Regions from separate parts of the Mycobacterium shunyiense genome, predicted to be linked through region 1. Evidence: riboswitches for the same ligand, from Rfam matches in the RefSeq annotation. Region 1 holds a riboswitch; each other region holds the start of a gene.
The links. Region 1 has a riboswitch for cobalamin ahead of AC4ELS_RS06795 (ABC transporter substrate-binding protein). Riboswitches for the same ligand answer to the same signal wherever they lie in the genome.

Region 2: it holds a riboswitch for cobalamin, as region 1 does, so the genes downstream of both, AC4ELS_RS21965 (ABC transporter substrate-binding protein) here and AC4ELS_RS06795 (ABC transporter substrate-binding protein) in region 1, are expected to answer to the same signal.
Region 3: it holds a riboswitch for cobalamin, as region 1 does, so the genes downstream of both, AC4ELS_RS21985 (PPE family protein) here and AC4ELS_RS06795 (ABC transporter substrate-binding protein) in region 1, are expected to answer to the same signal.
Region 4: it holds a riboswitch for cobalamin, as region 1 does, so the genes downstream of both, metE (5-methyltetrahydropteroyltriglutamate--homocysteine S-methyltransferase) here and AC4ELS_RS06795 (ABC transporter substrate-binding protein) in region 1, are expected to answer to the same signal.

What each region holds. Positions count from the first base shown of each region.
Region 1 covers NZ_JBZDPT010000007.1:69,049-73,755, forward strand. Annotated here, with positions in the region: gene AC4ELS_RS06790 (FecCD family ABC transporter permease) at 1-842, opposite strand, end outside; gene AC4ELS_RS06795 (ABC transporter substrate-binding protein) at 839-1,810, opposite strand; cobalamin riboswitch at 1,851-1,976, opposite strand; gene rpsR (30S ribosomal protein S18) at 1,988-2,251, opposite strand; gene rpsN (30S ribosomal protein S14) at 2,251-2,556, opposite strand; gene rpmG (50S ribosomal protein L33) at 2,556-2,720, opposite strand; gene rpmB (50S ribosomal protein L28) at 2,720-2,956, opposite strand; gene mrf (ribosome hibernation factor-recruiting GTPase MRF) at 3,029-4,207, shown strand; gene AC4ELS_RS06825 (type B 50S ribosomal protein L31) at 4,204-4,458, shown strand; gene AC4ELS_RS06830 (MBL fold metallo-hydrolase) at 4,475-4,707, shown strand, end outside.
Region 2 covers NZ_JBZDPT010000040.1:131,241-135,947, reverse strand. Annotated here, with positions in the region: gene AC4ELS_RS21970 (FecCD family ABC transporter permease) at 1-628, opposite strand, end outside; gene AC4ELS_RS21965 (ABC transporter substrate-binding protein) at 625-1,827, opposite strand; cobalamin riboswitch at 1,865-2,051, opposite strand; gene AC4ELS_RS21960 (NAD(P)/FAD-dependent oxidoreductase) at 2,198-3,889, shown strand; gene AC4ELS_RS21955 (ATP-binding protein) at 3,923-4,707, shown strand, end outside.
Region 3 covers NZ_JBZDPT010000040.1:137,476-142,182, reverse strand. Annotated here, with positions in the region: gene AC4ELS_RS21990 (flotillin family protein) at 1-1,209, shown strand, start outside; cobalamin riboswitch at 1,508-1,691, shown strand; gene AC4ELS_RS21985 (PPE family protein) at 1,726-3,498, shown strand; gene AC4ELS_RS21980 (DUF7676 family protein) at 3,506-4,084, opposite strand; gene AC4ELS_RS21975 (ATP-binding cassette domain-containing protein) at 4,081-4,707, opposite strand, start outside.
Region 4 covers NZ_JBZDPT010000047.1:604,143-608,849, reverse strand. Annotated here, with positions in the region: gene AC4ELS_RS30025 (MspA family porin) at 1-261, opposite strand, end outside; gene AC4ELS_RS30020 (Rv2240c family protein) at 712-1,275, shown strand; gene AC4ELS_RS30015 (sensor domain-containing protein) at 1,389-2,063, shown strand; cobalamin riboswitch at 2,121-2,337, shown strand; gene metE (5-methyltetrahydropteroyltriglutamate--homocysteine S-methyltransferase) at 2,467-4,707, shown strand, end outside.

The DNA.
Region 1 (4,707 bases):
CCGACCAGCAGCCGCACCACATGCGGCATGATCAGCCCGACGAATCCGATCGTGCCGCTGACCGCGACCATGGCGCCGACCATCAGCGCCACGACGACGAACATCCCGGCCCGGAACCGGTGGACATCGAGCCCCAGCGAGGCAGCCGCCTCCTCACCGGTGTAGAGCAGGTTCAGCGATCGGGTGAAGGCCAAGAGCACCAATACGCCGAGGAACACCGCCAGCGCGGGCACCCAGACCATGCGCCAGGTGGTCCCGCCCAGGCCGCCGAGCATCCACCGCACCGCCGACTGTGTCTTGTGCGGATCGTCAGAAGTCACGATCATCAGGCTGGCCAGCGCGGACAGCACTTCGGCCACCGCCACGCCGGCCAAAACCAACCGCACGGTCGTCATCCGCCCACCCGAACGAGCCAGGGCGTACACCGCAACGAGTGCGAGGAAGGCCCCGAGGAAGGCCGCCAGTGGCAAGGTCAGCGCCTGCAGCGCGCCCGCACCGAACACGAGCATTGCGACGGCGCCGACCGATGCTCCCGAGGAGACACCCAGCAGCATCGGATCGGCAAGCGGGTTGCGCACCACGGCCTGCAACGCCATCCCGCACGCCGCCAGGCCGGCACCGACCACCGCCCCCAGCACGACGCGCGGCAGCCGGGCGTCGAGCACGATGGATTCCCGGACCGCAGGCCAACTCTGCTCGACGAGGCCCGGATGCACGGAGTGCAACACGATGGCCCACACCTGCCCCGGCGGGATCGAGACCGAACCGACGGCGACCCCGGCGGTCATCGTCGTCAGCAGCAGCCCCGCCAACCCGGCGAGGACCAGCCGGTAGGGAATCACGCAAACCGGTCCGGGTGCAGCTGTCGCGCCAGCGACTCCACCGCCCGGCCCACCCGCACGCCGACGACCACCGATGACAGCGGAAGCACGGCGAACCTCTGCTGCTCGACAGCCGGAACATGCTGCAGCAGAGGATGCTCGGTGAGGAATCGCTTCTTGTCCTCGACCGGCCGATCACCGTAGTCGTAGATCACGATGACCTCGGGTGCGCGTTCGGCGAACTGCTCGAACGACACGTCAGCCCAAACCTTGGGCACATCGGCGAACACGTTGGCTCCGCCGGCCTCTTCGATCATCAGGTTGCCGATGCCTTTGCCGCCCGAGGTGAACACCGTCGCCTCGCCACTGTCATAGACAGCGACGCGTATCGGCTGGGTCCCGCGTAGTTTCGCCTCGGACTGCGCCAACTCGCCGTGGAGCTTCTCGAGCTGCTGCTCGGCGCGGTCGGGGACACCGAAAATGTCTCCGATAGTCCGGATTTCGTCGTCCACGGCCGACATCGTCACGGGCTCGTCCCGGCAATCCTCGATGTTGAGGTAGGTGTGGACCCCGGCATCGGTCAGCCGCTGCCGACCGCGGCCCTCCTTCTCGTCGAACGCGCTGTCCCAGCCGCCGTAGACGAAATCGGGTTCGGTGGCCAGCAACGACTCGTAGGACGGGTACTCCTTGGCCAGTACCGGAATACTGTCGTAGGCGGCCTGGTACTCGGGCAGGATCCGATCGTCGAGATAGGACGTGCCGGCCATGGAATTCTCCAGGCCCAGCGCCAACAGCACCTCGATCGCGTGCTGGTTGAGCGCGACTGCGCGAGTAGGCGGACGCTCATAGGTCGAGCTGACGCCGCAATTGTCCACGGTCACCGGGAATCCCGGTGGGGCGCCGCCTGCGGTGTCGGGCGCCGCGGTCGAGGCGCACCCCGATACCAGTAGCACCGATGCCAGTCCGGCGGTCAGCCAACGAGCAGCCATGGGCGTACCCATCCTCTCCGGGGAGATCCGCCCCAGTGCGTGCGAGGTGGCGACTGCGGTGTGTATCTGGCTCTCGACGACCAGCAAGAACTGGTCGATCGATCACAGTGGCGGGACCGCGCCGGATTCACACCGGCTTCCACGATCCGCAGTCGCCCTATCGCCGTCGATGGTAGGTCAGGCCGGCCCGACGACTGGCAGCAGCGCCATCTCCCTGGCGTTCTTGATCGCCGTGGCGACCTGGCGCTGTTGCTGCGGGGTGAGCCCGGTGATGCGCCGGGACCGGATCTTGCCCCGCTCGCTGATGAACGTGCGCAGCAGGTGGACGTCCTTGTAGTCGACCTCGGTCACCCCGAGGGCCTTCAGCTGATTGCGCCTCGGCTTCTTGAGATCGGTGGCCGGGGGTCGCTTCTTGTTGTGCTTCCGGGAATTCGCCGCCATCACCAACTCGACTTCCGTACGCCGGGCAGTTCACCGCGGTGCGCCAGTTCGCGCACCCGGACCCGCGACAGGCCGAACTTGCGCAGATGCCCACGTGGTCGCCCGTCGACCGCGTCCCGGTTGCGCAATCGGACCGGGCTGGAATCGCGCGGCAACCGTTGCAGCGCCGACACCGCCGCGGCCTTCTGCTCACGCGTGCTCTCCGGATTGCGGATGGCCTCTTTGAGCTCGGCCCGCCGTTCGGCGTAGCGCTCCACGAGCTTCCGGCGCTGCTCGTTCTTGACGATCTTGGATCGCTTGGCCATCAGCGCTCCTCACGGAATTCGACGTGGCGGCGGATGACCGGGTCGTACTTGCGCAGCACGATCCGGTCCGGGTCGTTGCGGCGGTTCTTGCGGGTGACGTAGGTGTACCCGGTCCCCGCGGTCGACTTCAGCTTCACGATCGGCCGAATATCGGTGCTGGCCATCAGATCTTCTCCCCTGCGCTACGCAACCGGGCCACCACGGCCTCGATGCCGTCGCGGTCGATCACCTTGATTCCCTTGGCGCTGACGCGAAGTCGGATCCTGCGCCCTTCGGTCGGCAGGTAGTACGTCTTGGTCTGGATATTGGGGTTCCAGCGGCGGCGACTGCGCTTGTGCGAGTGCGACACCGTGTTGCCGAACCCGGGCGAGCGCCCGGTGACTTGGCAGTGGGCAGACATCGGTCTCCTTCGGATGGGGTAGCCTCACGATAATGATAATCGTTTTCAACAACAACTGTGTCGGGAGGTACGGTGCGAACCCCTGTGGTGCTGATCGCCGGTCAAGGTGACAGCGACGGCGTAGCAGAAGAACTGGGCCGCAGGCCGGGAACCGTGCTCGTGCGCCACACCTTTGACGGCCATGTGGTGCTGCGGACCGTGTCCGACGGCAGCGGCACATCCGAACTCGCCCTCGAGCTCGCCCACGGTTGCGTGTCCTGCACAGTCCGCGACGACCTGCTGATCCTGTTACGGCGCCTGCACCGGCGTGGCGACGTGGAGCGCATCGTCGTGCAGTTGATGCCCTGGCTGGAGGCCGAGCCCGTGTGCTGGGCCATCAACACCATCCGGGTCCACGTCGGGCCCGGCTACATCGACGGACCCGCCTCTCGCGACGTCACCATCGGCGCGGTGATCGCGTGCCTGGACGCCACGGTGTGGCTGCAGCAGTCCATCGGCGACGAGGAACTGCCCGACGGACGCACCGTCGCCCAGGTGGTCGTCGGCCAGGCCGAGTTCGCCGACATGCTGGTGCTCGACGAGCCCGAGGCCACCACCCTGTCGGTGCTCCGCCGGCTCGCGCCCCGCGCCCGCATCACCGTGGGCCCCGACCAGGTGGAGCTCGGCCTGGCTCATCTGGAGCCGAACAGCCCCCGCGGGCGCACCCCGACACCGCACGATCCGCTTCTGGCCGGTGAACCACCGCTGGAACCCGACGACGAGGTCATCATCGTCGAATTCGCCGCCCGCCGACCGTTTCACCCGATGCGCCTGCACGACGCTGTCGACCTCCTGCTCGAGGGCGTGGTGCGCACCCGCGGCCGGGCTTGGCTCGCCAATCGGCCGGCCGACGTCATGTGGATCGAATCCGCAGGCGGTGGAATGCACTTCAGCAACGCCGGAAAATGGCTCGCGGCAATGGATTCCACCGAGCTGGCCTACACCGACCCGGAACGCCTGGCGATGGCCGCCATCGACTGGCACCACCAGTTCGGTGACCGCCACATTTCGCTGACCGTCCTGGCCTGCGGCGCGCGGCCCGGCGACGTCATCGAGGCGCTGCACGGTGCGCTGCTCACCGACGACGAGTTGGCGCGACCCGAGGAATGGGCCGATTACCCCGACCCGTTCGGGGACTGGCACGAAGAACCCTGTCAGCCCGGAATCGACGAACCCGCAGCATCCGTCCACACAGAAGGGGAATCCCAATGAAGGCCGACATCCACCCCGACTACCACCCCGTGGTGTTCCAGGACGCCGCCACCGGCAGCCAGTTCCTGACCCGGTCGACGGCCACCAGTGAACGCACGATCGAGTGGCCCACCCCGGGCGGCGTCCGGACCTACCCGCTGATCGTCGTCGACGTCACCAGCGATTCGCACCCGTTCTGGACCGGCTCGGCCCGGCACATCGACTCGGCCGGGCAGGTGGAGAAGTTCCGGCGGCGTTACGGACACGTCTAGCCCATAGGGTGGGGCCATGCGGCTGAAGCCCGGCAGGCCCCACCTGGCCCCCTATGCACGGTATTTCGACGCACCGTCGGCCACCCCGCAATCCCCGGTCACCGTCACCTGGGCGGGGGTCAGCACGCTCCTCGTGGACGACGGCACGTCGGCAGTACTGACCGACGGCTTCTTCTCGCGGCCCACACTGCCGCGCGTGGTCCTGCGCAAGCTGGCGCCGTCACTGCCCCGCATCGACGGCAGCCTGGC
Region 2 (4,707 bases), on a different contig from region 1:
TCAGAGGGAGTAACAGTCGCAGGTCGCCCCAGCCGGTTCCGGCGAAACTGCCCAGTCCCCACAGCAGAAATTGCTGCACCCGTTGCGGGTCGGAATAGACCATCGCAAGGCTCACCAGTGCGGTGCTGGCTGCGCCCAGCATCACCCCGATCAGCAGCAGGGTGGCCGGCGAGCGCGTCCAGCGCGATAGCGCCAGCACCAGCGTCAGCATCGCGGCGGCACCCACCGCGGCCGCGACCACCGACCCGGCGCGGCCGACCCCGGCCATCCCGGCGCTGAACCCGGCGCCGGCGCTGCCGCCGACCAGCACGACCAGCGCCACGCCGAGGCTGGCACCGGAACTGACCCCCAGGATGTAGGGATCGGCGAGGGTGTTGCGGAACAGTGTCTGCAGTTGTAGCCCGGCGACTCCGAGCGCGGCCCCGGCGGCCAGCGCGGTGAGCACCCGGGGTAGTCGCATGTTCGCCACGATCACCTGCCAGCGCGGGTCGGAAGCCTCGGCGCCGAGCAGTACCCGCACGGTGTCGGCGAGCGGCACGCGGACCGGGCCGAGCGCCAGGCTCAGCAGGACCAGCACAACGACCGCGACGACCAGGCCCGTCAGAACCAGCGGAGTCCGGGCCCTCACCGAGGGACCTGGCGGTAGAACGCGAAGTCGTGGCCGGGTGCCAGCTCGGGATGCAGGATGGCCACCAGGTCGCCGAGCAGAAGATCCGGCCGCGCCGTTCCGCGCTCCCAGTAGGTGTTGCGGCCGTTCTGGTCGACGGCCTTCGTGGCCGACCACACCTGACCATCGCGGACGGCAGCGAGCTCGCCGTAGCGGCTGTCTTGGGATGCCGCGTCGCTCACGGTTTTCCAATTATCGGTGACCAGCCACAGTGGTGCGTTCCCGGCGCGGGCGTAGACCGATTCGAAGTTCAGCTGCCGGTTCTGCGCGCCGGTGTCGCTGAGCCAGGGGTAGGTCCCGCCGGCGTCGGCGACCAGCCGGCCCGGGTAGCTGGCGCCGGTGGGCATCGACCAGTTGCCCGAATACATGGCGCCCACCAGGACATCGACCGATCTGGCCGCGGCGGCCCGGGCGCTCAGCGCGTGGTAGCCATCACGGATCTGGCGGTAGGTCTGCTCGGCCTGGCGTTCGGTACTGGTCAGTGCCGCAAACATTTTGATCCATTCGGCGCGGCCCAGCGGGGTGGGCTCGAGCCATTCGGCGTCGGCGACCACCGGGATTCCGGTCTCACGCAACTTCGGATAACCGGGGTCGTCCACGCCCTCGGTGACCAGCACATCGGGGCCGGCCTGCAGCACCGACTCGATGTTGAGCTGCCCGCCCGGGGCGTAGCCGACGATCGCGCCGGCATCGATGCGGCTACGGATCTGCGGATCGGCAACCTCGGGAGGACTGGATACCCCGGTCACCACATCGGCCTGACCGAGTTCGGTGATCATCGCCAGATGGGTGGTGGAACCCGAATACACAGTGCGTACCGGGACGGTGATTTGCTGGGCGTGTGCGAGTTCGCCGGTCAGCTCGGGGGCCGGGGCGCCGCAGCGCACCAGCACATACGACACCGGCTGTCCGCCGAGGTAGGGGCGCTGCACGGTCAGGATCTGGTAGCTGCGGTGGTATTCGAGGCGGAAGTTGGTGGCCTCGGACAGGGTCGATTTGTCCGGGAAGTAGTCGGCGGCCGGATCGAAGCCGGTGATGCAACCGGGACGCGCGCCGTCGGTGACGGTGGCGTGCTCGGCCGAGCAACCGGCCGCCGAGGCGACCGCAATGGTGACCAGCGCCGTCATCAGCGCACGTGCCACCCACAACGCACGGGGCATGGGCGTGCATCAGCTTCCTCGGGGTACACCGCCCCGGATCGCAGGACGCGATGACGTGAGTCTCCTGGCTTTCGGATCACCGTTCGCCTCGCCTTCCAGCCCCTTTGAGAGCCGTGGCCGATGAGGGTCACTCCCCGATGACAGTGGCGGGACCGCGCCGGATTCGCACCGGCTTCCTCACTGTCGTCATCGCCTTACCGGCGACATTCTTACATGCCGTGCCGGCGCAGGCCTTTGACTCATTGGCCGACGCCCACAGTGTTGCCTCGCGTAGTTGGCTCGCGCCGTTGCCTCGCGTCGTCGCCTCGCGTAGCCACAGGCCACCGAGGCGGCCGACGCGCCGCTGCGGCGGGGCGCATAATTAGCAGCGATGACCGGCCCCGCCTCCCAGCCCCGTAAACCCGTAATCCTGACCGTCGACGACGATCCCGCGGTGTCCCGCGCAGTTGCCCGGGACCTACGCCGTCACTACGGCGAGCGGTACCGGATCGTGCGCGCCGAATCCGGCCCGGACGCCCTGGAGACCCTCAACGAACTGAAGCTGCGTGGCGACACCGTCGCGGTGTTCGTCGCCGACTACCGGATGCCGCAGATGAGCGGCATCGAATTCCTCGAATCCGCGATGGACCTCTACCCGATGGCCCGGCGTGTGCTGTTGACGGCATATGCCGACACCACCGCCGCGATCGACGCCATCAACGTCGTCGACCTCGACCACTACCTGCTCAAGCCGTGGGATCCGCCCGAGGAGAAGCTGTACCCGGTGATCGACGGCCTGCTGGAGCAGTGGCACACCGTCGGCGACCGGGCCATCCCGCACACCAAGGTGATCGGCCACCAGTGGAGTTCGCGGTCCTGGGAGGTGCGCCAGTTCCTGGCCCGCAACCAGCACACCTTCCGTGCGTTCACCACCGACGAGCCGATGGGTCGCCAGCTCCTGGAAGCCGCGGGGCTCGACGGCCTGCAACTTCCCGTGGTGATCACCGAGGGCGGCGAGACGCTGGTCGAACCGAGTGACGGTGAGCTCGCCGACATGCTGGGTCTGTCGACCACCCCATCACTGACCATGTATGACCTCGCGGTGATCGGCGGTGGCCCGGCAGGCCTTGCTGCCGCGGTGTACGGCGCCTCCGAGGGCCTGCGGACGGTGCTGATCGAGGGCACCACCACCGGTGGGCAGGCCGGCCGCAGTTCGCGGATCGAGAACTATCTGGGCTTCCCGACGGGGGTGTCAGGAGCCGAACTGGCCACCTCGGCCCGCCGACAGGCCGAGCGCTTCGGCGCCGAGGTGATCACCACCCGCGAAGCCGTCGCACTCGACATCGCGGGCGCGGCCCGCACCATCACCTTCGCCGACGGGGAGACCATCGGCGCCCGCGCAGTCATCCTGGCCACCGGCGTCGAGTACCGCCAGCTCCCGGTGCCGGGCTGTTGGACCGATCCCGACAACCCGAACAACTACGTCGGCCGCGGGGTCTACTACGGAGCCTCGGTGTCCGACGCCTCCGAGTGCAAGGGAGAGGACGTCTACATCGTCGGCGGCGCCAACTCCGCCGGGCAAGCCGCGATGTTCATGTCGCGCGAGGCCAAGTCGGTCACGCTGCTGGTGCGCGGACCGTCGCTGGAAGCGTCGATGTCGTTCTACCTGATCCAGCAGATCGAGCAGACGCCGAACATCCACGTCCGCACCTGCACCGAGGTGGTCGGCGCCATCGGTGAGGACGATCATCTGGTGGGACTCGAGCTGGTGAACAGGCAGACCGGCGAGCACGAGGAGGTGCCTGCAACGCGCCTGTGCTGCTTCATCGGCGCGACCCCGCGCACCGACTGGCTCGACGGCGTGGTGGCCCGCGACGACCACGGGTTCATCCTGGCCGGCCCCGACCTGCGCGACGTGTGCGGCTGGGGGCTGGAACGTCCGCCACATCACCTGGAAACAAGTGTGCCCGGTGTGTTTGTTGCAGGAGATGTGCGTGCCGAGTCCGCCAAGCGGGTGGCCGCCGCCGTCGGCGAAGGGTCGATGGCGGTCATGTTGGTGCACCGCTACCTGGCAGAAGCGTGATGGCCGGCGAGGCCTGAGGAGTTGAGGACGGATATGGGCGAGACCTGCGTGCGGGACGAACTGAGAACACTGTTCCTGTTCGAGCATTTGTCCGACGGGCAGCTCGACACGTTGTGCCAGGCCGGCAGCATCGAGACGTTCCCGGCAGGCCCGATCGTCACCGAGGGTGATCCGGCGACGTGCTTCTACGTGATGCTCGACGGTGAGCTGGTGATGTCGAAGCGCTCCGGCGGCGTCGACATCCAGACCAACCGCACCTCGATGCGCGGCGTGTACTTCGGCGCTTGGTCGGCCTACATCCCCGGCGAGGAACACGTCTACGAGGCGTCGGTGCGCCTGACGAAGCCGTCGCGGGTGTTCGTCCTGGACGCCAATGCCTTCGCGGGGTTCATGCAATCCCAGTTCCCGATGGCGGTGCACCTGCTGGAGGGACACAAGGTCGGTGGTCGTCGGCAGAGCCAGATCATCGGTCAGCGCGAGAAGCTGCTGGCGCTCGGCAACATCACCGCGGGCCTGACCCATCAGCTGAACAACCCGGCGGCGGCCACCGCTCGTGCCGTGGCCGACCTGCGCGAGGGCGTCGGCAAGATGCGGCACAAGCTGGCGATGCTGGCCGACGGCAAGTTCACCCCGCAGGCGCTGCGGATGCTGGTGACCATCCAGGACGAGGTCGCCGAGCAGGTCGCCAAGCACAAGGGGCTGGAGCTCACGGCGCTGGAGACCTCCGATCGCGAGGACGAGATGGGCGACTGGCTCGAGGACCACGACATCGTGGGTGCCTGGGACTATGCCCCGACCTTCGTCGAAGCCGGTCTCGA
Region 3 (4,707 bases), on a different contig from region 1:
GTACAGACCGCGGTGCAACGCTTCCTGACCTCCGACCTCAACGAGTTGCAGCGTCAGATCAACGAGATCCTGGCCGGCAGCCTGCGCGGCATCACCGCGACCATGACCGTCGAGGACCTCAACTCCAACCGCGACAGCCTGGCCCGCAGCGTGGTCGAGGAGGCCGGCGGTGACCTGGCCCGGATCGGCATGGAGGTCGACGTCCTCAAGATCGCCGGCATCTCCGATGCCAACGACTACCTGAAGTCGCTCGGCCAGCGCCGCATCGCCGAGGTCAAGCGGGACGCCACGGTCGGCACCGCCGAGGCCGAGCGCGACGCCCAGATCCAGTCGGCCAAGGCCCGCCAGGAGGGGTCCATCGCGCAGGCCGAGGCCGACACCGCGATCGCCACCGCCAACCAGAAGCGCGACGTCGAGCTGGCCCGGCTGCGCGCGCAGACCGAGGCCGAGAACGCCCAGGCCGACCAGGCCGGACCGCTGGCCAACGCCCGCGCCCAGAAGGACGTCGGCATTGCCACGGAGCAGGCCGAGGCGGCCCGGGTGCAGGCCCGCATCGAGGTGGAGCAGCGCCGCGCCGAACAGGCCCAGGCTGCCCTGCAGGCCGACGTGATCGCACCTGCCGAGGCAAAGCGACAGGCCGACATCGCGATCGCCGAAGGCCAGCGCCAGTCCACGATCCTGGCCGCCGAGGCCGCAGCCGAGACCGAGCGGCGCAAGGGTCAGGCCGAGGCCGACGCCCGCAAGGCGGCCGCCGACGCCCTTCGGGTGGAGAAGCAAGCCGAGGCCGACAGCCTGCAGGCCAAGCTCGTCGCCGAGGCCGCCGGTAAGAAGGAACTGGCCGACGCCCTGCGGGTCGAGCAACAGGCCGAGGCCGCCGGTATCGAGGCCAAACTGCTGGCCGAGGCCAACGGTAAGAAGGAGATCGCCGCGGCGCTCAACGGCTACACGGCCGAGGCCGCGCGCCTGCTGATGCTTCCCGACGTGCTCGCCTCGGTGGTCAAGGCGACCGAGGCGGCGGCCGCACCGCTGGCCGAGATCGACCGGCTGTCGATCATCGGCGGGTCTGGCGACACCCAGGGCGCGGTCGGGAGCCTGCTCGGCATCAGCCCGCTCGCGGTGGCCAACATCCTGGAGTCGCTCAAGGCCTCGGGCATCGACGTGGCGGCCATGCTCAACCGGAATGCTGACAAGGCCGACGCGCAGGACTGATCGCGCAGGACTGATTCAGCGTCGAGGAAGCGAACCGACTTCGGCTACCGGGACGCTGAGTCAGGCGGGTTCGGGCCCGATGCCCACCGGCCGGTCGGGCGCGCGCCCGCGTACAGGTCGTCGTGGCGCACCGTGACGTCCCCGCCACCGGGGTGTGCTGGTCGGCACGGTTGCCTCAGGTGTTCACCTAATGACCGACTCAAGTTGGCGGGCATGGCCGAAGGTCAACTCCCGCAACAACGTTCCAAAGGCAGATCGGTTGGGCGATCGGGCGACGCGCGCGTCAGCTATTGCGTCTTCCAGTGACATGCGACAATGCCCCGGTACGGCAACGATGGTGCAGGAAGCCGGTGTAAATCCGGCACGGTCCCGCCACTGTGATCGGGGAGCGACCCTCAACAGCCACGGCTCTCAACGGAGCTGGAAGGCGAGGCGAGCGTTGATCCGAGAGTCAGGACACTCACATCGTCGCATCCTTCGACGCGGGGCGGTGTACCCCGAAGAGAGCTGGTCCCCTTGCCTGCCCCGGTCTGGGCGGCGTCGCCGCCTGAGGTCCATTCGTCCTTGTTGTCCGCCGGCCCCGGCGCCGGCTCATTGCTGGCCTCCGCCGCAGCGTGGTCCACGTTGGCGGCGGACTACAACTCCATCGCCGACGAGCTGACCGCAGTACTGGGCGCAGTCCAGTCCGAGATCTGGATGGGCCCATCCGCGGAGGCGTACGTGGCCGCCAACGGCCCCTATCTGGCGTGGCTACGACGCGCCGGAGCCCAGGCCACGTCGACGGCCGCCGCGCTGCAGACCGCCGCCGGGGCCTATGCCAGCGCCCTGGCGGCCATGCCGACCATGGCTGAGCTGGCCGCCAACCACGCCGCACACGCGGTGCTGGTGGGCACGAATTTCTTTGGTGTCAACACCATTCCGATAGCGCTGAACGAGGCCAACTATGCGCGGATGTGGGCACAGGCCGCCGCGGTGATGACCACCTACGAGGCGACGGCGGACGCCTCGGTGACCTCGGTGCCACAGCTCGAGGCGGCGCCCCCGATGCTCAAGGTAGAGCCCGCGATGCTCAAGACGCTGGACAGTGCGGACTCGGCCCCGGAAACCGCGCCGGAGGCCCCGCAGTGGTTCACCGACTTCGCCAATTGGCTCGAAGGCTTTGTCCCCCAAGCGCCTTATCCCGACAGCAGCCAGTATCCGCTCTACGTCGAGCTGCAGGAGTTCTTCAACAAGATCGGCTACACCGGTATCCCGGATCCGCTGGCCGATTTCTTCGCCGGGCTGCAGAACGGATCGAATCTGCTGCCACCAATCGGGGTGCCGGGGTCGTGGCTGGGTTGGACCGGCAACCCGTTGAGCTATCTCAACCCCGCCACCCTGGCCTATATCTTCTCGGTGCCACTGGACCCGGTGTCCTACATCGTGTTCACCAGCAAGGTGATCATCGACGACCTGATCGCGGTCCTGTACACCGCGCTTTTCAATCCCCAGGCCCTGGGTGTGGTCATCCCACTGGTGATGGTGGAGATCATCGGGTCCACGATCGGCAACACCATCCAGTTGCTCAACTACACGATCACCCAGACGGCGTTGCTCCCCGCGTTGCTGCCGGCGCTGGCCGCCACGACCGCGCTGGCCCCGGTCGGAGTGGTCGGCGGCCTGGGGGTCGGGGCGCTGGCGCACCATGCCACGACGGAGGCCGTGGTAGCGCCGCCACCTCCGCCCGCGCCGTCAGCCGGCCTGGCAATGGCTCAGCCGTCACCTTCTGCACCGGCCCCTGCGCCAGCCCCCGCACCCGCGCCGACACCGACGCCGACAGCTACCCCAGCCCCCGCACCGCCGCCTGCCCCGCCGCCGACGCCGGCTGGTCCGCCGTCGGTGTCCATGCCCGCCTACGGGTACATGGTCGGCGGCTTGGACATGGGTGCCCGTCGCGCGGCGGGGAGCAGAACCCGCAAGAAGGCGGCCTCCAAGCCGGCCGCCGACGAAGCTGATGTGGCCGAGCCTGAGGAAGATGCTGCGGCACCGCGTCATCGCCGACGCCGGGAGAAAGTCGGGATGCACGGGCGCGGACACAAGTACATGTACCTGGATCAGGACCTGGTGCCCGATCCGGTGGCCATGCCCTCGGGCCGCGGCGCCGGAAGGCTCGGCTTCGCCGGTTCCGCCCCACGGGAGGGCACCGCGTCACCGGCCGGGTTCGCCGCGCTGACCGAGGATGAGTTCGGCGGTGGCGCTGTCAGTCCGCTGCTTCCGAACACCTGGCCGGCCGACCGGGACAACAGCTGAGCGGCGATCAGCCCCCGCAGCGGATCTGATTCCCGCTGCGGTCCAACTGATCCGGGCCCAGGCCGAGGTATTTCTCGCGCAGCTTGTCCCACAGTTCCAGCTGGCCCCACTCTGGCTCGTCACGGATCTGCTGGACATTGGTGAGGAACGGGTTGGGCAGCATCACCGTCATCATCTGCTCGTCGCGCCCGTTGTAGAGCCGCACCCCCCACGACATCGGGTTGCCTTCCTTGCCGATCGAGCGGTACAGCTCGGCGCGGCTGCAGCGGCGGATCTGGCCCAGCTCGCGGCCGCTGGCGCGGTGCTTTCCGATGCACAGGTGGAAGTGCCAGCGACCGAAATCGATGGTGGCATAACCGTCGAGCATCGCGATCTTGCGTGGTGCGTTGGGCGCGGCCACTTCCCAGGCGGCACCCTGCATGATGATCCCGAACCAGATCTCGTCCCAGTACTCGTCGAAGCACAGGTGCAGCAAATCCAGCAGGCTGTCCTGATCGGTGGGCAACGGCCACACCTGTTCGCGGCCACGGTCTTCGGTGTCGACGATCGGCGGATCGGCGACGATCTCAGCGGTGGTGTCAGTCATGTGGATCCCTTCTCCAAACGTGAATCGGTCTCGGGTTTGTGGGTCAGCGTGCAATCACCGCACAACCCGGCGTCGGGCGTGCGATAGAACAGGCAGCAACTGGTGCGCCGATAATCGGTGCTCGATCCATTGAAAGATATTGTGCCGCTCAGCCGTTCGTCGTCGAACAGGCCGCGTGCGAGAATCCAGCCCGGCTCGGCCGCGAGTTCGCCGCCGTGATGCCGGCTCAACGCACGGGCGGCACCCAGAAGCGCGGAGGCGGCATTGCCGAGCAGCAGCCGCTGCGATATCGGGCCGAGCCGTCGGACCGCGTCGACCAGCGGTACCAGGTGGTCACGCAGGATCATGTCGGCCAGCAGGGGTTCGGAATCGGCTGCCCGCCAGGCGATGGGATGGCGCAGGTGCAAGCGCACCGAGCCGCCGGATTCGCTGAACCAGAGCTGATCACGATGCAGGTCCACCAGCAGGCCGTGTTCGGCGAGCCCGCCCAGACCGATCGACCACAGCCGGGCGGCGAAACCTAAGTAGAACGTCGACACCGCGACGCGCAGATCCGGTGCCCCGATGCGCTCCCGGACCCGCTCGACCACGCCGGCCAGCAGCTGCTCGTCGGTGTACAGCTG
Region 4 (4,707 bases), on a different contig from region 1:
CACCGCGGTGGTCAGTGGTGCGACCGGCAGCAGGGTTTCGTTGGATCCGGCGACCGTCACGTGCCAGCCGTCGGGGGTGTCGAGGACTCCGGGGGGCGAGGACGGCACTGCGCCCGTGTCCGGTGGGGGCGGGGCGGGCGCCGCCGCTGCGGCGGGCACCGCGGGGTCCGGCGGCGGCGGGGGATCTGCATATGCAAGGGGCGCAATCGCTACAGGGGCCAACATGCAGACTGCAGCCAGGGGGGCAAAACGACTCAACATGCGTGAACTTGCGCCTCTCGTGGTTTTGGGCCCTGCGTTATGCGACGCGCCGTGGTCGTCAAAAATCAAAGGGCCCAAGGAATCTGTCGCGACGAATCATGAACCGGTCGCGTTTCGGTTTGGTGAACAACGTCCCAACAGTTGCCACCTCATTTCCGTCGAGCTGGAATCGCCGAACCTGTGAGATTGCTGGGAAATAGCGTGTGCTGCAGCGCATTACATATATGAGGCATCGGCGGGTGCGGCCGGCGCACAATGGACGACCGTTAGGGGGAACGGGTTGGCCTGCAGTTCACCTTTTGGACATGTGGACCCTCGACGGTGAGGTGCATCCGGGGGGACGGCAGATGCGTCGATGAGGCGCGGACGTCAACTGTGGCGCCTTGGCGTCGAACTGCTATCCGACTGACGGAGGAATCGTTGAGGTCGTCTCAGGTGTACGAGCGAGGCGTGGCATCGTTGCTCATTGCCTTCAGCATTGGGTTTGGTTCCGCGCCCGCCGCGTTCGCGGAACCCGGCGATGAGGCGGGCGCACCGGGGCCGGGGGCGCCCGCGGTGCCCGAGTTGCCGCCGGTGACGGCGGGTGCGCCGGTTGCAGGTCCGGTGCCGGTGCCGGTCGCGAGTACGGATGACCCTGGCGTGCCTGCGGTTACGGCTTGCTCGACGTTCGCCAACGCGCTCGATTCGGCATCAACCTTCTACGGCGATTTCGCCGATTCGATCGAAGGTGTGGAGCGGCCCGACTACGGGGATCCGACCATCAGTACGACGAACACCAGTGGCCGGACGGCGCTGCGTGAAGCCGCCGCGTCGGCGATGAATGCCGCAGGCACACCGGGACTCTCGCCCGACATTGCCAACCCGATGCGCTCATGGTCTTTCGGTGCCACCAAGCTGCTGCTGAAGATGGGGCTGCGGACCGGCGGTCAATCGCTCAACGACACGGCGACCCAGCTCAACAACGATGCCAACAACGCGCAGATGGCCTGTGCCGCCGCGGGCACACACGCCTGACGAAGCGCCAATCACGTTGGAATGATCGGGTAATCGCGGCTCGGGCCGGCACCTGCGATCTTTGAACATTCACCCACCTGCGCGGTGCACCGTGCCTCCAGTAAAGGATTACCGTGATCCGGCTTGTGATCTCGTTGGTTGCGCTCGTGCTGATGGCCACCAGTTGTTCCGGCAACAGCGACACAGTCCCGGGGCCGCCGAAGGACGTGCCCAAGTCGGCACTCGAGGGTCTGCTGCTCAGCACCGAAGAGGTCAACACGCTGATGGGGGCCGACGGGATGACAGCGCACCCACCGGTCACGGAGATGAGCGACCATCGCAACCTGCTGCCCAACCTGAACTGCCTGGGCGCCTGGCAGGTAAACGAGTCCGCCATCTACGGGGATCACTGGGCCGCGATGCGCCAGGTGCTGCTGCGGGCACCGGACAATGACAACTGGGAGAACCTTCTGGTGCAGTCGGTGGTGATCTTTCCGTCTGCGCAGGACGCCGACGACTTCCTTGCTCAGTCGGCGGAACGCTGGTCCAAGTGCACCGACCACAAGGTGAACATCACGCTCAACGGTGAACCGCTGCCCAAGTGGAAGAGCGGCACGCTCACCAGAACCGAAGACGAACTCACCCTGCCGTTCACCCGCGTCGACGGTGACCAGACCCGCGACTGCCAGCGCGCGCTGGCCGCCGCCGCGAACCTCGTCATGGACATCCAAGCGTGCAAGCCGGCGGGATCCTCAGTGACCCAGGCAGCCGACGTGGTGGACAAGATCAAGGCCGCGATGCCTCGATGAGGAGTGCTGACCACGGGGTAGTCTGAGCCACGCAGCTGGTTTGTCGGCGCCGGGACGTTTACGGTGCCGACATCGAGCGTCGCAGGCTGATCGAGATGCGACGTGAGAGGGAACCCGGTGAGAATCCGGGACTGTCCCGCAGCGGTATGCAGGAACGACCGCCGTCATCAGCACTGGCCCGCAGAAATCTGCGGCTGGGAAGCGACGGCCAGTAGGAGCACGGTCCACGTGCGTGCCTGTGAGTCCGAAGACCTGCCAGCCGTACCGGGCGCGCCGCGTCCGGTGGTTCATCGCCTCGCGGAATGGGCAGTGGCCGAAAGCGGTTCACTCGTGGCGGGTGGCTGCGTTCGGCTCGGTGTCTCCTAGCGGTGGCCATCCTCTTCGTACGTTGAAGGACCTCGTCATGAGCACAACCGCAACACCGTTTTCCGCCACCATTCTGGGGTCACCCCGAATCGGGCCCAATCGTGAACTCAAGCGTGCCGTCGAGAAGTACTGGGCCGGGCGGATCGATCGCGCCGAACTGGAGTCCGTCGCCGCTACTTTGCGCCGCGACACCTGGAAGGCGCTGGTCGCGGCCGGGCTGGATTCGGTCCCGGTCAACGATTTCTCCTATTACGACCAGGTGCTCGACACAGCGGTCCTGGTCGGTGCCCTGCCGTCCCGGGTCGACGGCATCGCCGATGACCTCGACCGCTACTTCGCCGCGGCTCGCGGGAACGACGACATCGCGCCGCTGGAGATGACCAAGTGGTTCGACACCAACTACCACTACATCGTGCCCGAGATCGGGCCGGGCACCACCTTCGCGCTCAACCCGGCGAAGATACTCGGTGAGCTGGAAGAGGCGGCAGCCCAAGGTGTTCCGGCTCGCCCGGTGGTGGTCGGCCCGATCACGTTCCTGGCCCTGTCCAAGGCGGTCGAGGGCGCCGACGCTCCCACGGCCAGGCTGGACGAGCTCGTCGGTGTGTACGCCGAACTGCTCGCGGTGCTCGCGGACAAGGGCGTCACGTGGGTACAGATCGACGAACCCGTCCTGGTGACCGACATCCTCGACAATGCTGCCGAGCTGGCTGAGCGCACATACACCCGGCTGGCTGAGCTGGCGAAGCGGCCGGCGATCTTCGTCGCGACCTACTTCGGTGCACTCACCGACGCATTGCCCGCTCTGGCGCGGACGCCGGTCGAAGCGATTGGCATCGATTTGGTGGCCGGATCTGCCTCGGCGCTGTCAGCGGTTCCCGAGCTTGCGGGCAAGCTGCTGGTGGCGGGCGTGGTCGACGGGCGCAACATCTGGCGTACCAATCTTGAAAGCGCGCTGCACACCCTGACGGCACTCCCCGGAAATGCCAATGCAGTTGCAGTTTCGACGTCATGCTCGACTCTGCATGTGCCGTACACGCTCGACCCGGAAGACGGTCTCGATGGCGCGCTGCGCAGCTGGTTGGCGTTCGGCGCCGAGAAGGTCTTCGAGGTGGCGACTCTGGCGGTAGCGCTGCGCGACGGCGAAGAGAAGGTGGCCGCCGAGATCGAGTCGTCCAACGCGGCGGCCGCGTCGAGAGCCGGCGATCCCCGGCTTCACAACGACAGCGTGCGGGCTCGGCTGGAGTCCGTCCTGGCGGGCGGCATCAGCCGCGGTGCCGCCACCGAACGTCGCAGGGCGCAGGATGAGCGGCTCAGCCTGCCGTCGCTGCCGACCACCACAATCGGCTCGTTCCCGCAGACCGTTGACATCCGCAAGGCGCGGGCGGCGCTGGTGGCCGGCGAGATCGACGAGGCCGAGTACCGCAACCGGATGCAGGCGGAGATTGAATCGGTGATCCGGCTGCAGGAGCAGCTTGGGTTGGACGTGCTCGTGCACGGTGAACCCGAACGCAACGACATGGTGCAGTATTTCGCCGAGCAGCTCGACGGCTTCTTCGCCACCAAGAACGGGTGGGTCCAGTCGTATGGCAGCCGTTGTGTGCGTCCGCCGGTGTTGTTCGGTGACGTCACTCGTCAGCAGCCGATGACGGTTGACTGGGCTACGTACGCGCAGTCGCTCACCGACAAGCCGGTCAAGGGCATGCTCACCGGGCCGGTGACCATCTTGGCTTGGTCTTTCGTCCGCGATGACCAGCCGTTGGCCGACACCGCTTTTCAGGTCGCCCTGGCAATCCGGGACGAGACGGTGGACCTGCAGTCGGCAGGTATCGCGATCATCCAGGTCGACGAGCCCGCGCTACGCGAACTGCTGCCGCTACGCACCAAGGACAAGGAGGCCTATCTGAGTTGGGCGGTCGACGCGTTCCGGCTGTCCACCTCCGGGGTTGCCGACTCCACGCAGATCCACACCCACCTGTGCTATTCGGAGTTCGGTGAGGTGATTGGGGCCATCGCCGACCTGGATGCCGATGTGACGTCGATCGAGGCGGCCCGATCGCATATGGAGGTGCTCGATGACCTCAACGGCATCGGCTTCTCCAACAGCGTCGGCCCGGGTGTGTACGACATCCACTCGCCCCGGGTGCCCGGGGTCGACGAGATCGTCACATCATTGCGGGAGGCGCTCAAAGCCGTTCCGGCCGAGCGGCTCTGGGTCAATCCCGACTGCGGTTTGAAGACCCGGACCACTGATGAGGTGACCGAGTCGCTCAAGCATCTG